DNA from 2 places in the Lysinibacillus irui genome. Region 2 is predicted to be linked to the other one. Evidence: a T-box and tRNA genes for the amino acid it is inferred to sense, from the RefSeq annotation. Region 2 holds a T-box; the other holds one or more tRNA genes.

Region 1 (3,409 bases), 1.8 Mb from region 2:
CTGAGAGCTACAAACTTGCTGAGCAAATTTTAGCTGAGGCACAAATAGATAAAAAAGAGCTCGGAACATCCAAGGCAGAAGCAGCAATTGCAGCTTTAGATATTGACAAGTTAAGTGAAGTTCTTGGCATAGGCGTTGTGACCATTCAAGATATCGTGGATACTTTAATGAAACCAAGCCGAGACCCACGTGATGCCTTCCCGCAACCATTGCTGAAAACCGATGTGTTGAAAATGGAAGATTTAAAAATAGGGATGGAGCTCCAGGGGACAGTTCGAAATGTAGTAGATTTCGGTGCATTTGTTGATATTGGAGTGAAACAAGACGGACTTGTGCATATTTCTAAACTACAAACTAAGCGCATTAAACATCCATTAGAAGTTGTAGCTTTAGGTGATATTGTCACTGTTTGGGTTGAACAAATAGACGTAAATAAAGGGCGTATTTCTTTAACAATGCTTCCGCCTAAAAATCAAACATTAGAATAAGTAATAAATTTTTACCACACTGTCTATACTACGCAGTGTGGTATTCTTGTTGTTAGAGGTGATCATTATGAACAATGAGGAATTACAACAGCTTGTTCGTCGCTTATCCTTGGAAAGTTTTCAAAAGCCATTTCAACATCAAGCCTACTTTAACGCTAGATTACGTTCAACAGGAGGGCGGTATCTTTTACAATCCCATAATATAGAAATTAATCCTAAAGCCTTTGAGCTATATGGCGTTAAGGAAATTGAAGGTATAGTCCTGCATGAACTATGTCATTATCATTTACATATAGAAGGTAAAGGGTATCAACATCGAGATCAAGACTTTCGGGCATTATTAAAAAAAGTAAATGCACCTCGATTTTGCTCAGTTTTACAACCTCCTAAAGCATCAACTACCAAATATAGTCGTCGTTATACTTATACTTGTGTCAATTGCCAACAATTATATGTTCGAAAAATAAAAATGAATGTTGAAAAGTATTGTTGTAGCAAGTGTTTGGGGAGATTAAAACTATTAGAGTAAAAAAATAAAAAAACAGTTGACGTTTTATTAAGTTGTCCCTATAATAGTAAAAGTCGACAAGATAACGACGACAACATTACATGATTATTCCGAAGTAGCTCAGTTGGTAGTAGCACCTGACTGTTAATCAGGTTGTCGCAGGTTCGAGTCCTGCCTTCGGAGCCATGGCCCCTTGGTCAAGTGGTTAAGACACCGCCCTTTCACGGCGGTAACACGGGTTCGAATCCCGTAGGGGTCATTTTCTTTATATTTTAAATTACAATAATTTGGTCCCGTGGTGTAGCGGTTAACATGCCTGCCTGTCACGCAGGAGATCGCCGGTTCGATCCCGGTCGGGACCGCCACTTATTGGGGTATAGCCAAGCGGTAAGGCAACGGATTTTGATTCCGTCATGCCTAGGTTCGAATCCTAGTACCCCAGCCATTCATTTCTTAATTTGAGCCATTAGCTCAGTTGGTAGAGCATCTGACTTTTAATCAGAGGGTCGAAGGTTCGAGTCCTTCATGGCTCATCTTATTTTAAGAAAAAAGGTTGACTTTTTTGGTTATCGTAGTATAATGAGAAAGTTACTAATCGAATGCGGTCGTGGCGGAACGGCAGACGCGCTAGGTTGAGGGCCTAGTGGGGGCAACCCCGTGGAGGTTCAAGTCCTCTCGGCCGCACCAAGTCATTTAATTTTATATGCGCCCGTAGCTCAATTGGATAGAGCGTCTGACTACGGATCAGAAGGTTGTGGGTTCGACTCCTGCCGGGCGCGCCAATTTTAAACAATAAATACGCGGGTGTAGTTTAATGGTAAAACCTCAGCCTTCCAAGCTGATGTCGTGAGTTCGATTCTCATCACCCGCTCCAAAAAAAGTGTTGACAACCAAATGGTTGTGTGATAACATAAAGAAGTTGTCTGAAAGACGACGTTATGAACCTTGAAAACTGAACAAGCAAAACGTAATCAATAAAGTTTTAAGTAACTAGTTTCGGCTAGTGAACAAAACAAAATTTTGGACATCAAAATTGATGCCAGCAAAACAATTTGAGCTAATCAAATTTCTTTTATGGAGAGTTTGATCCTGGCTCAGGACGAACGCTGGCGGCGTGCCTAATACATGCAAGTCGAGCGAACAGAGAAGGAGCTTGCTCCTTTGACGTTAGCGGCGGACGGGTGAGTAACACGTGGGCAACCTACCTTATAGTTTGGGATAACTCCGGGAAACCGGGGCTAATACCGAATAATCTGTTCCACCTCATGGTGGAACACTGAAAGACGGTTTCGGCTGTCGCTATAAGATGGGCCCGCGGCGCATTAGCTAGTTGGTGAGGTAACGGCTCACCAAGGCGACGATGCGTAGCCGACCTGAGAGGGTGATCGGCCACACTGGGACTGAGACACGGCCCAGACTCCTACGGGAGGCAGCAGTAGGGAATCTTCCACAATGGGCGAAAGCCTGATGGAGCAACGCCGCGTGAGTGAAGAAGGTTTTCGGATCGTAAAACTCTGTTGTAAGGGAAGAACAAGTACAGTAGTAACTGGCTGTACCTTGACGGTACCTTATTAGAAAGCCACGGCTAACTACGTGCCAGCAGCCGCGGTAATACGTAGGTGGCAAGCGTTGTCCGGAATTATTGGGCGTAAAGCGCGCGCAGGCGGTCCTTTAAGTCTGATGTGAAAGCCCACGGCTCAACCGTGGAGGGTCATTGGAAACTGGGGGACTTGAGTGCAGAAGAGGAAAGTGGAATTCCAAGTGTAGCGGTGAAATGCGTAGAGATTTGGAGGAACACCAGTGGCGAAGGCGACTTTCTGGTCTGTAACTGACGCTGAGGCGCGAAAGCGTGGGGAGCAAACAGGATTAGATACCCTGGTAGTCCACGCCGTAAACGATGAGTGCTAAGTGTTAGGGGGTTTCCGCCCCTTAGTGCTGCAGCTAACGCATTAAGCACTCCGCCTGGGGAGTACGGTCGCAAGACTGAAACTCAAAGGAATTGACGGGGGCCCGCACAAGCGGTGGAGCATGTGGTTTAATTCGAAGCAACGCGAAGAACCTTACCAGGTCTTGACATCCCGTTGACCACTGTAGAGATATAGTTTCCCCTTCGGGGGCAACGGTGACAGGTGGTGCATGGTTGTCGTCAGCTCGTGTCGTGAGATGTTGGGTTAAGTCCCGCAACGAGCGCAACCCTTGATCTTAGTTGCCATCATTTAGTTGGGCACTCTAAGGTGACTGCCGGTGACAAACCGGAGGAAGGTGGGGATGACGTCAAATCATCATGCCCCTTATGACCTGGGCTACACACGTGCTACAATGGACGATACAAACGGTTGCCAACTCGCGAGAGGGAGCTAATCCGATAAAGTCGTTCTCAGTTCGGATTGTAGGCTGCAACTCGCCTACATGA
Region 2 (3,409 bases):
ATGAGCGAAACGGTCCATTGTTTTTTCACCATTTGTTCAATATCCTCTCTACTGCGACTTTGACAAGACAATCTATGATCGTGCTACCTCACATATTTGCAGGTGACTCGATGCCCAATAAAGTGAGTGATTCTTTTAAGATGATTGCGACACAATAACATAGTGCTATACGTGATGTTTGTTGTGCATCATCGGCTAATATTTTATGTTGTGCATAATATTTATTCAATAAACGTGCAAGCTGTAACGCGAACTTTGCTATTAGCGACGGATCTGCCTGTTCAAAAGCTGTGACCACCACGTTAGGAAATTGTTCTAATAATAAAATAATCGGCCAAGCCTGCTCACCTAATGCTTCGAGAGTCACGTCATGTGATGGTACCTCGACTTTTTCTAAAATGGAACACAGACGTGCGTAGGTGTATTGCACATATGGCCCTGTTTCTCCTTCAAAATTCATCATTTGTTCGATTGAGAATTCAATATCATTTTGGCGATGATATTTTAAATCATTGAAAATGACCGCACCTACCCCTACTTGCTGTGCTACTTGTTCTTTATTTGGTAAATGAGGGTTCTTTTCTTCAATATTGTGCTTGGCCGTTGCAATAGCCTCTTTGAGCACATCAGCAAGCAACACCACTTTGCCTTTACGTGTAGACATTTTTTTACCATCCTTAAGCATCATCCCAAATGGTACGTGGTGTAGACGGTTTGCCCAAGCATAGCCCATTTTGTCGATGACTCGAAATAGTTGCTTAAAGTGTAGTGATTGCTCATTACCGACCACGTAGAAAATCTTTTCTGGCTGGTAGTGCTGTTGACGATAGAAGGCTGCAGCTAAGTCACGCGTTGCATAAAGCGTAGCTCCATCCGTTTTTGTAATTAAGCACGGTGGCATATTGTCTAACTCAACTACATATGCCCCGTCTGATTCTACTAAGAGTTCTTTATCTTTTAGCTCTGTCACAACGGCTGTCATTTTATCATTGTAAAAGGCCTCTCCCGTAAAGGCATCAAAATCAATGCCGAGTAGCTGATAGATTGTCTGAAACTCTACTAAGGAGACATCTCTGAACCACTGCCATAATGCGAGTGCCTCTTCATCGCCGTCTTCTAACGCTTTAAAGGCTGCACGTGCCTGTTCGTTTAGTGTTGGATCTTGCTCTGCTTTTTCATGAAACTTCACATAAATCTTTAATAACTCCTCAATCGGTGATGCTGTAATGGCCTGTTTGTCACCCCAATAATGATACGCCACGATGAGTTTACCAAATTGGGTGCCCCAGTCACCTAGATGATTGATACGAATCGCTTGATAGCCATTTTTCGTAGCAATATTAGCTAATGCATTGCCGATGACCGTTGAACGTAAATGTCCCATGGAGAAAGGCTTCGCAATATTGGGCGATGAAAAATCTAACACGACGCGTCCCATGGCAGTTTGATTGGTGCCATATAAGTGTTTCTCGTGCAGGATATTGCTTAACACATGCTGCGTCACTTGCTGTTGATTCAAAAAAATATTGACATAGCCACCCACAGCCTCCACACGCTGGATGTCATCACTTTTTAACTGATTCGCTATATCCGCGGCAATACTTTGCGGTGATCTCTTCCATGTTTTAGCTAACGTAAAGCACGGAAATGCCACATCCCCAAGCTCTAAAGTTCTTGGTTTTTCTAATAAATGTTCAATCTCATCCACCGATAACTGTTGATTAAAAACTTCTGCAATACTATTAGCAATTTGTTTATTCATTTTCCCATCCTCCTGTTCAAATAAAAAAGCCCCCGTCTCTATAAATTAGAGACGAGAGCATAGTAATCCCGTGGTACCACTCTAGTTGCCATTGTTATGACCACTTTCCGTTGTTAACGAGGTGACGCCCCGCTATTCTCTACTACTAGTTCGAGAATCTTCTCCAAAGTGCGCTTCATTCATGGTTTCTGTATTAGGCTCACACCATCCCTAACTCGCTTGCCAGCTGTCCCATCAACTACTCTCTTTTTCATCGAATTTTTTTATGATTTTGACATATATTACAGGACTTTCTAGTTGGCGTCAATATGATTTTCATTTTCCTTTTGAAAAAACGCTCCTCATCAGGAGGAACGTTCTTTTTCTACATAGTGAATGACATCGGCCATGATGGCGTACATCTCTTTTAATTTTAAATTCTTATTCTCTTTGACTTTCTTCGCCACTTTTTCCGTGACGATTCCTTTTTCAATCAACGTATCCCAGCTAGTAGCATCGGATTTGCCTAAAAGAACGTCAGCCAAATATTGTGCCATTTCATCTCTCATAATGGCTTCATCACCATTATTATAAACTTTATTAATGACAATTTCGAGCTGATCCTTCTTAGCTGTGGCACTCTCTCCACCAGCACGGAGCATACTCTCTTTTAGCATTTTAGCAAACTTAATTTTTGTTGCCTTACTATCGACTTTTAAATCATTTTCGTAGCCACCTACTACAAGACCGTAATTAATGAGTGTTTGAATGGCTTCATCATACCATTTTCCTTGATACGGATACTCAACAGAAAATGAATCAACATAAGCTCCCTGTTTTTCGAGCTGCTTTCTTAAAGAGGCAATAAGCTTTTTATCCTTGCTCATGTCTCTAAAGCTGATATTCTCTTTCAAAGCTAGTGCAGCCGCAGTACCAGCCGCTTCACCTGTTACCATTCCGGTAGGCACAATACGCGCACTACCAGCTGCCAGTGACGAATAACCGGCTGAGCGTCCAACCACTAGCAAGCCATCAATATCCTTCGGTACTAATGAACGGAAAGGAATGGCATACTGCTTTGGTGCAGCAATGACGTAGCCATAGTCATGAGGTGTCTGTGCTTGCACATCCACTGGGTATGAAGCAATTCCAATACTATCCCACTGATCACTATTTTTCCAAAGATCTGCCATTGGTAATTGATATTCGGCCCAAATATGTCTTGTTTCTCTCACATACAGCTCTTCTGGATAGCTGACAATTTCCGCTTTTTCAAATCCAGGGAAATTTTCCTGTAAATATTTGAGAATGTGTAACGTTTCTTTCTTACCTGCCGCAATGGCCGCTTGTTTGGAGTTGTCATTCAAGCCATCAATGCCAAAGATTTGTAAGGCATTAATAAAATATTCATCATCGACGCGCGCTAAATTTAACCCTCTTAATCTCGTGCCCTCTTGTATAGGCTTGTATTCATCATGTAGCTTTGTGAAGCCCCACATAACCGTATGATTTAAGTTGGCTCCGCCAAATACGTCAGACTTCGCTGCTTTTTTCACTTCATCCCAATCTACATTTTTTAAATGCAGCATTAAAGTCACAGCCATGCGTTTATCCTTTATGCCAATATCCTCTCCACCTACAAAGAAAGGAACATTCGACATTGCAGCA

Evidence for each region. The T-box of region 2 lies ahead of argS (arginine--tRNA ligase). A T-box ahead of a tRNA ligase gene usually reads a tRNA of that ligase, here a tRNA-Arg.
Region 1: it encodes a tRNA-Arg, which carries the amino acid that the T-box ahead of argS (arginine--tRNA ligase) is inferred to sense. The anticodon was not compared.

What each region holds. Positions count from the first base shown of each region.
Region 1 is NZ_CP113527.1:3,972,647-3,976,055, reverse strand. Features, by position in the region: gene OU989_RS20000 (Tex family protein) at 1-488, shown strand, start outside; gene OU989_RS19995 (SprT family protein) at 556-1,017, shown strand; tRNA gene OU989_RS19990 (tRNA-Asn) at 1,106-1,182, shown strand; tRNA gene OU989_RS19985 (tRNA-Glu) at 1,184-1,255, shown strand; tRNA gene OU989_RS19980 (tRNA-Asp) at 1,286-1,361, shown strand; tRNA gene OU989_RS19975 (tRNA-Gln) at 1,367-1,441, shown strand; tRNA gene OU989_RS19970 (tRNA-Lys) at 1,457-1,529, shown strand; tRNA gene OU989_RS19965 (tRNA-Leu) at 1,598-1,683, shown strand; tRNA gene OU989_RS19960 (tRNA-Arg) at 1,702-1,778, shown strand; tRNA gene OU989_RS19955 (tRNA-Gly) at 1,797-1,870, shown strand; rRNA gene OU989_RS19950 (16S ribosomal RNA) at 2,068-3,409, shown strand, end outside.
Region 2 is NZ_CP113527.1:2,162,591-2,165,999, reverse strand. Features, by position in the region: gene OU989_RS10870 (MFS transporter) at 1-32, opposite strand, end outside; gene argS (arginine--tRNA ligase) at 89-1,762, opposite strand; T-box leader at 1,807-2,025, opposite strand; gene OU989_RS10860 (FAD-dependent oxidoreductase) at 2,107-3,409, opposite strand, start outside.